DNA from 4 places in the Bacillus sp. z26 genome. Region 1 is predicted to be linked to each of the others. Evidence: riboswitches for the same ligand, from Rfam matches in the RefSeq annotation. Region 1 holds a riboswitch; each other region holds the start of a gene.

Region 1 (2,206 bases):
AGTGCCTCCGATTAAAACGACCTTTTTCTCAAAAGAAATAATGATAAATGTTTCTGAATGTGTACCATCCACTAGAGGATCTGCTTTAAAGCCAGGGGCTGAGATAATTGTAAACTCAGGTGAATGATGACTGAGCTCTTCTTCAGTAGGTCGAATAAAAAGCTGATGAACAAATAAATTATGCCAGGCATATTCATTAATGACTTGAATGGGAAGGCGGTAATCTTTTGAAGCACCGGCAAATCCATTAAAGAGGAATAATTCGTCTCTTTTTTCGAGGTAATCCATTACTTTCTCATATAGTTTTGAAAAAACAGCTTCTGATATAGGCTGATTGACGCTCCCCCAGGCTATTTTATCTTTAGTGGAAGCTTCTTCAACAATATATTTATCTTTTGGGGATCTACCGGTATATTTGCCTGTTTCTGCTTTAACAGCTCCGGTAGATGTAAGGACTCCCTCTTTTCGGGTTAATACTTTTTCAACTAACTGTGGCACAGAAAGCTGAATATGAATATTATCATGAGTAAGTGATTGCTTCAATTCATTGGAAACTCCTATATAGGTCATACGAGATCATCCTTTTCCAGAATTTTGGTAAGTATATTATATGAAAATTAGTATAACACATTTAATTTAATTATCCATACTAATTATATTATTTTTCAAGATAAGGGCTATATAATTATATTTAGATAATAAATAAAGTATATAATGACGTATTCTTTGATAATTTATCTAAAAATGAAGCGGAATATCTCTATCTGGTTATTTTGAATTTTCATACATTAATTATATCAATATTATTTTTAGAATGCGAATTTTATACTTTGAGTTATTCTGTTCCTCGGTCATTCTAAATGCCATGTGTCAACCTAACAATATATTCCTATTTATTTATTGACAGGATTTATTGGATAAGATATCATATACATTTGATATGGATACTCTTATCAAGACTCGGTGGAGAGACGAGCTCTATGAAGCCGGGGCAACCTGCAGTTTGATTCATTTGTAATCACGCAAAGGTGCTAACTTGATGCAAGGTTATATTGCCTTGAACGATGAGAGTGAAAGGCAGATTTCTGAGACTTCGACCTTTCCTCTTTTTAAAGGAGGAAAGGTCTTTTTTTATATAATCAGGAGATAATTAATGATAATGAGTAGCCATTAAACAGGGAAGTTGAAGGAGGAAAAAATATGTCTAATAAAAGACATTTGTTTACATCAGAATCTGTAACAGAAGGTCATCCAGATAAAATTTGCGATCAGATCTCAGATTCTATATTGGATGAAATCTTAGCCAAGGATCCAAATGCAAGGGTAGCTTGTGAAACCTCTGTTACTACTGGTTTAGTTCTAGTTGCTGGGGAAATCACTACATCTACGTATGTTGATATTCCAAAAATAGTTCGCGATACCATCAAAGGGATTGGTTATACGCGAGCTAAATATGGATTTGATGCAGAAACTTGTGCTGTCTTAACCGCGATTGATGAACAATCCGCTGATATTGCCCAGGGTGTAAATCAGGCTTTGGAATCAAGAGAAGGTACAATGTCTGATGAAGAGATTGAAGCTATTGGAGCGGGGGACCAGGGACTTATGTTTGGATTTGCCTGCAATGAGACAGAAGAATTAATGCCTCTTCCAATCTCTCTTGCTCACCAATTATCCAGAAGGCTGGCTGAAGTTCGTAAACAGGATATTTTGCCATATTTGCGCCCGGATGGAAAAACACAAGTTACGGTAGAATATGATGAAAACAAAAAACCAGTTAGAATAGATACAATCGTTATCTCCACTCAACATGACGCGGAAACAACACTTGAACAAATTAAGAAAGATCTAAAAGAACAAGTGATCAAGCCGGTTGTTCCTGCTCATCTTATAGATGAAGAGACGAAATACTTTATTAACCCAACAGGCCGTTTTGTTATTGGCGGACCACAAGGGGATGCTGGCCTGACGGGACGTAAAATTATTGTTGACACATATGGTGGATATGCACGCCATGGTGGAGGAGCATTCTCTGGTAAAGATGCTACGAAGGTAGACAGATCTGCAGCTTATGCAGCCAGATATGTAGCTAAAAATATTGTCGCCGCGGGTCTTGCTGATAAAGCCGAAGTCCAATTGGCTTATGCAATCGGTGTGGCAAAGCCGGTATCTATTTCAATAGATACTTTCGGTACTGGTAAAGTTG
Region 2 (2,206 bases), 900 kb from region 1:
ACTACTTGGTTCGGGTGGTATGCACCTTCTTTTCCTTATATAGAGAAGGGAGGTGATAGACTATGAATTTTCTTAAAGCTCTGGCAAAAGATGAAGCAATGATCTTTTTCACGCCCCTTGCTGCCGGCAGCGCTACGCAATTTCGCCAATCTATAAAGCTCAAGAGGCAAACGAAAAACCACCCCGCGCCGACCAAAGCATAAGGGTGGTTCATCTAAGAATTAAACGATTTGCTTACCACTTGCTAGTAGTAGCACCAGGGAGTTACCAGCTCTCTGGTTTTTTAATATATGTGTATAATACCCTAAAAAAGGGCTATTTGGTGGCTGTTACATTGATGGATAAGCACGGTTTCATTGGTTTCGTTTGAACTTTAACTGATTTAAATCCTGTCTTAGTAAGAACCTCTTTAATTTCTTCGGCATATTCATGAGCCTGTTCTTCGGTTGCTTCTTCCTGCCTTGGCTGTACCGTTATGGTCACTTGCCCATTCTCTTTTAGTAAGGAATGTATTTTCTGAATACAATCTTCCTGGTTGTCCCATAGTGGATAACTGTTTACACTGAAAATATTATCGTACACCATTGGATTAGGTATCTCGAGAACAGTTCCATTAAATAAACGCAGCTGATTCTGATCAAGTTGTTCCTGATTGCGCTTGCTCGCATTTTTCACCATTTCTTCAGATGGATCGACGCCATCAATCTGGATGGTTGGGTACTTATCAAAAAGCATATGCATTCCTTCGCCAGGGCCAAACCCTACTTCAAGCAGCGTATCATTCGGTGTAATAGACAATTGATTAAATGTCCAATCATACAATTCTTCATTTTCATAGGCCATGATTTTACCTGCGAGTTTTCCAAGTACACCTGTTGGATTTTTAAATTGATTTGTAAATATCTCTTTCATTTAACATCACTCCTACACGATACATACCCGAAATAATAAATCATTAACTCCTCTGTATTAATTATCAAAATAGATTGAAAAAACTGATAATTTATAGTAAATTTAGTAAATATATAATTTTATATCCTTATCTAGAGAGATGGAGGGACTGGCCCGTTGAAATCTCAGCAACCTGGATGGTAATTCAAGGTGCTAAATCCAGCAAGCGCAGCTTGAAAGATGAGAGACCGGAAGGGAGGGCTTTCATGGCGAAAGCTCTTTTCTTATCGTCTATTTTTCTCATCAACTTTTCAATTTAACAAATTAGGGGGAAAGACAGTGAATCTATTAGAGACGTTAAATGAAAAAATTCTGGTTGCTGATGGGGCTAGTGGTACACTTTTATATTCATTTGGGATCGATAGCTGTTTTGAAGAACTAAATCTGACTGATCCCAATCAAATTGAAAAGATGCACAGGAGTTATATTGCAGCAGGTGCTGATATTATTCAATCCAATACATTCGGTGCAAACTACCATAAATTAAAGCGGTATGGTCTTGAAAGGGAAGTATCCAGGATCAATCGGACCGGAATAAAGCTGGCAAAAAGAGCTGCCGATCCGCATACCTTTGTTGTTGGGACAATCGGAGGTTTACGAAGCTTCAGAAAATCAGAATTAACATTAAATGAAATTAAGGCATATTTTGAAGAGCAGCTGCTCGCCTTATTGAAGGAAGAACCAGATGGGATTTTACTAGAAACCTATTATGATTTAGAGGAATTGTTAATGGTGTTAGAAGTAGCAAGAAGAACCAGTGGTCTTCCTCTGATTGCGAATATATCCCTGCATGAAACGGGTCTATTGCAAAATGGGATGCATGTCAGTGAAGCATTTTCACTATTGAAAAAAGAGGGAGCCGATGTCGTCGGGATTAATTGTAGGATGGGTCCTTACCATATGATTCGGTCTTATGAAGAAGTACCGCTTATAGAAGATACTTATTATGCGGCATACCCGAATGCAAGCTTACCTGATTTATCTGATGGAAGATATGTCTACTCTACAGAGGCGGACTATTTCATCAACAGTTCCAGGCAACTGGTGAAGCAGGGGGTACGGCTGATAGGTGGATGCTGCGGTACGACGCCTGCACATATTCAGGCCATACGTAAAGGAGTCGAAGACCTTTTTCCTGTTAAGGAAAAAGATTTTGTTGCACAGCCGAAGCATCAGTCTATTTCACATGAGATCATTCAGTACAAACGAAATGGGCCAGATACGATTTCAGGTAAGGTAAAAAAACGAACGACGG
Region 3 (2,206 bases), on a different contig from region 1:
GCCAATATTGATGTAAAGGCTGAATTCTTAAAACAAATGAAGGATGTTATTAAAAATGAACGATCTAACCACGAACAATAAAGCAATCTATACGTATACCCCTCTTTGCGGTACCTGTCAATTAGCAGGCAGAATGCTTGATATTGCAAAAGAAGTTCTCCCAAGTGCACCATTGGAAAAAATTAATCTCAACTTTGCAAAAGAACTTGCAGAAGAATATCAAATTGAAAGTGTACCATGCCTCATATTAATTAAAGACAACCAGGTAATAGAGAAAATATATGCCTTTCATTCCGTTCCGTATCTCGTAGATCGATTGAAACTAATGATAGATTAGTAGGGATTATTTCTCAGGAAATATGTCGATGACTATTTGCTAGTGAATGTCTATATAATTGACATTCACTTTTGCATACTTTTTATATGTCAGATTGCGTGAAGATATTTGTAAGATGCTCTTATTATAGCCCGGGTTCTCGGTTGTTTGGCATAGTTTCCATGTAGCCAGATAAAATGATTTATTAATGATTGAAGAATAGTAGAAGCTAAAATCATGAATGATTTATCTTTTTGTTTAAATATTCAGAATAATCTGTTGACTGTTGTTTTTTCCTATGCTATAGTTTTAACAACTTAATACTAGCTTGATTCTTATCAAGAGAGGTGGAGGGACTGGCCCGTTGAAGCCCGGCAACCGGTATTTTTATAATACACGGTGCCAATTCCTGCGGATACAAACAAATCCGGGAGATAAGGAGAGATGGAAAATGCCTGCCTCTTCTTATATTTAGGAAGAGTTTTTTTCATTTACTTAATTCTCTACTTAAAACGAAATGGAGAGATGTGGAATGGCTAATGAGCAAAAGAAGTATCGGTTTGAAACAGTAGGTATACACGGAGGCTTACAGCAAGATCCATTAACAGGAGCGAGAAGTGTACCGATTTATCAGTCGAATGCGTATGTATTTAAAGATACAGATCACGCTGCGAACTTATTTGGATTAGCTGAACCCGGATATATCTATACAAGGATCCATAACCCCACATCAAGTGTATTTGAGGAACGCATAGCTGAACTCGAAGGTGGAATTGGAGCACTGGCAGTTTCAAGTGGTGCTGCAGCTATCACACTCTCTATCTTAAATATTGCGGGTGCGGGTGATGAAATCATATCAGCCTCTACTCTATATGGCGGAACCTATAATTTATTCGCCAATACTCTTCCTAAGTATGGGATTCATGTGAAATTTGTAGATCCAGACGATCCGGAAAATTTCAGAGAAGCCATTACTTCAAAGACGAAAGCGATTTTTGGAGAGACCATCGGAAATCCAAGTCTGCAAGTGCTGGATATTGAGAGGGTAGCGGAAATTGCTCATGAAGCTGGAATTCCTTTAATCATTGATAATACTTTTGCGACTCCTTATTTAAGCCGACCTATTGAATTTGGAGCAGATATTGTCGTCCATTCTGCTACGAAATGGCTGCTTGGAAATGGAACCACACTGGGAGGGGTCATAATAGATGGAGGTAAGTTTGACTGGAATTCACCTAAATTCCCTGGTTTTACTGAACCGGACCCAAGTTATCATGACTTGATTTATAGTGAGGCAATTGGAGCAGGGGCGTTTATCGTGAAGGCAAGAGTACAGTTATTGAGAGATTTGGGTCCGTCCCTTAGTCCATTTAACGCCTTTCAATTTATTCTGGGACTGGAAACCCTGCATGTAAGAATGAAGGAGCATGTCGCAAATACGAGAATAATAGTCGATTATTTAAAACAACATCCAGCAGTATCATGGGTCTTATATCCTGGAGATCCAGATCACGGTGACTATGAAAAAACGAAGAAATATTTACCGAAAGGGGCGGGGGCAGTTGTTGTTTTTGGTATAAAGGGAGGACGTGAGGCAGGTAAAAAGCTGATTGATTCCATTGAGTTATGGTCCCATGTGGCAAATGTGGGTGATGCAAAAAGCTTAATTATTCATCCGGCAAGCACGACTCATCAGCAACTGAATGAGGAGGGATTAAAAGCCTCCGGTGTGCAGGAGGATTTAATCAGACTTTCCGTCGGCATTGAAAATACAGAAGATTTAATTGAAGAATTGGAACTGGCGATAGAAAAGGCAACAGGCATATCTTCGATTAAAGAAGTTTTGAAATAACATTTTTGACCATTCGAAGAAGACTTTGGTGTTGACAG
Region 4 (2,206 bases), on a different contig from region 1:
GTATTTCAGATATATTGGCAGAAAGAACGCTTAAATGGACGTCAAAGCTTTTGGCCACTGTCGATAGCAGATGCTTACCTGAAGATGATCCTAAAAAATTGAGTTTCCAGACTGCAGGATTCTTTTCCTTTAAGGAATTCAAAAAGCTTTGTGGTATTTCATCATGGATTACCGTTCTAACAAACCGTTTGGCAATCTCCGTCTTTGGCTTAGAAAAAACATCTAGGACTGACCCCTGTTCAACCACTCCTCCATTTTCCATGACAGCGACCTTATTACAAATTTCTTTAATCACCGACATCTCATGTGTAATGAGCAAAATTGTTATGTTGTATTCACGATTTATTCTTTTCAATAGTTTTAAAACATCACTTGTCGTTTGTGGATCCAATGCGGATGTAGCCTCATCACATAGCAGAATCGATGGGTTTGTGGCCAGCGCTCTCGCAATTCCAACCCTCTGCTTCTGTCCGCCTGACAATTCTTCTGGATAACTCTGAGCCTTATCTGATAATCCAACGAACTCCAGTAACTCTCGGACTCTGGTTTGAATCGTTTGTTTATCTGTCCCGGATAGCCTTAATGGAATTGCCACATTATTAAAAACTGTTTTGGATTGGAGTAAATTGAAATGCTGAAAGATCATCCCAATTTTCTTTTTTTCTGCCCTTAATTCCTTAGATTTTAGTTTCGTAAACGATTTACCGTTAACAAGAACCTCTCCTCCAGTAGGTCGTTCCAGCATATTAACCAACCTCAAAAGAGTACTTTTTCCGGCACCGCTGTATCCTACGACGCCATATATATCTCCCTTATCAATTGTCATATTAACCCCATTTAATGCTTCAACCGTCTGTCCATTCGCGTGGTATGTTTTTTTTACGTTTTGAAACTCAATCATGTTCTCTCCTCCAAGCCTTATGGAATTCGAAATGCAAAAAGCCTCTACTGTCATTAGACAGAAGAGGCTTTATATGGAACATATACATAAAAGTGATTAGTAATATGTCCGGTTAGGCTTCTTCTTATCTTTCAAACAGTCGTTTGTTGGATTTAGCACAGTATTTTTACCTAAGTAAAAATCCGCTGCCGAAGTTTCATAGGGCCAAATCCCTCCACTTCTCTCGATAAGAATCGCTTACTATTCAATTAAATTTGATGTTTCCAACTATATCCTAACCTGTTTGCTAATGTCAATTACAATTTTCTGAAATTACAATTAATTTTGTATTATACTATAAATATCCTCAATACTATTTTGATGATTCTATACGATTAATGAATCATTACAGCTTTTCAATCGTATAGGTTAATAAGAGAATTTACATAAAAAACCAGAGGGGGTTAACTAGTGGGAAACATCTTCATCTATTCCATCATCATTGGGATTATATCGGCACTTATTCTTGTGCCATTCAAGGATAATGAAAAATTACGCATCCTCATGAAGGGGAAAACAAAACTTCTTGTTTTTATCACTTTAGCTATATTAATTACGATTGGTGCATTTTTATTTTATTACTTCACCCTGTTGGATCAAACCATCTCTTCTCTGTGGATTTTTGTAATCATACTGACCTTGTTGGGTTCACTGCTTGCTACAGGTATAGAGAGAAAGATTAAAGGTGTTTTATTAGCTCTTAGTTTGCTTGTCGGACTCTACTTTTTAACAGCCTTTCTGTTCAATGCCGATGAAAAGTTTAAGATCGCCAAAATGGATGTCAAAGAAGAAATTCAAACATTTGACGAGAAGAAAACACCCGCCAGCGTACCACCTCAATACGCACGTAATAAAATGAAAAAAGCGTTTGGACAGGTGCCTAATACGAGTTACTATGAATTAGGGAATTTGCAAATCCAAAAAGTGAATGGTGAGTATGTTTATATTGCTCCGGTTGAATTTTCCGGATTTTTCAAATGGTTAAAAGGGAAAGAAACTCCCGGATACTTTATGCTGAGCGCTACAGACTCTTCAGCTAATCCTAAATTTGTTAAAGCAGACATGCTTTATACTCCCTCTGCTTTCTTTAACAAAGAAACTGAACGTCGTATACGCCTGCAGTATCCATCGTATATATTCTACGGTGATGCCCAGCTTGAAATAGATGATAACGGGGCACCTTTTTATATTCGCTCTTATGGTGATTTTGTATCTGCCAGAAACGGTTTCAAGGTGAAAGGTGTTGTGGTGATGGATGCCAAAACC

Evidence for each region. Region 1 has a riboswitch for S-adenosylmethionine ahead of metK (methionine adenosyltransferase). Riboswitches for the same ligand answer to the same signal wherever they lie in the genome.
Region 2: linked by a shared signal. The riboswitch ahead of AC4G3K_RS00730 (bifunctional homocysteine S-methyltransferase/methylenetetrahydrofolate reductase) and the one ahead of metK (methionine adenosyltransferase) in region 1 are both predicted to bind S-adenosylmethionine.
Region 3: linked by a shared signal. The riboswitch ahead of AC4G3K_RS10885 (O-acetylhomoserine aminocarboxypropyltransferase/cysteine synthase family protein) and the one ahead of metK (methionine adenosyltransferase) in region 1 are both predicted to bind S-adenosylmethionine.
Region 4: linked by a shared signal. The riboswitch ahead of AC4G3K_RS12825 (methionine ABC transporter ATP-binding protein) and the one ahead of metK (methionine adenosyltransferase) in region 1 are both predicted to bind S-adenosylmethionine.

The regions. Positions count from the first base shown of each region.
Region 1 covers NZ_JBZFQM010000001.1:1,083,443-1,085,648, reverse strand. The annotation lists gene pckA (phosphoenolpyruvate carboxykinase (ATP)) at 1-570, opposite strand, end outside; SAM riboswitch class I at 948-1,071, shown strand; gene metK (methionine adenosyltransferase) at 1,201-2,206, shown strand, end outside.
Region 2 covers NZ_JBZFQM010000001.1:179,648-181,853, reverse strand. The annotation lists gene AC4G3K_RS00740 (hypothetical protein) at 63-203, shown strand; gene AC4G3K_RS00735 (class I SAM-dependent methyltransferase) at 316-912, opposite strand; SAM riboswitch class I at 1,037-1,138, shown strand; gene AC4G3K_RS00730 (bifunctional homocysteine S-methyltransferase/methylenetetrahydrofolate reductase) at 1,231-2,206, shown strand, end outside.
Region 3 covers NZ_JBZFQM010000003.1:98,342-100,547, reverse strand. The annotation lists gene AC4G3K_RS10895 (toprim domain-containing protein) at 1-81, shown strand, start outside; gene AC4G3K_RS10890 (thioredoxin family protein) at 56-337, shown strand; SAM riboswitch class I at 649-757, shown strand; gene AC4G3K_RS10885 (O-acetylhomoserine aminocarboxypropyltransferase/cysteine synthase family protein) at 849-2,168, shown strand.
Region 4 covers NZ_JBZFQM010000003.1:522,898-525,103, forward strand. The annotation lists gene AC4G3K_RS12825 (methionine ABC transporter ATP-binding protein) at 1-901, opposite strand, end outside; SAM riboswitch class I at 1,023-1,134, opposite strand; gene AC4G3K_RS12830 (hypothetical protein) at 1,352-2,206, shown strand, end outside.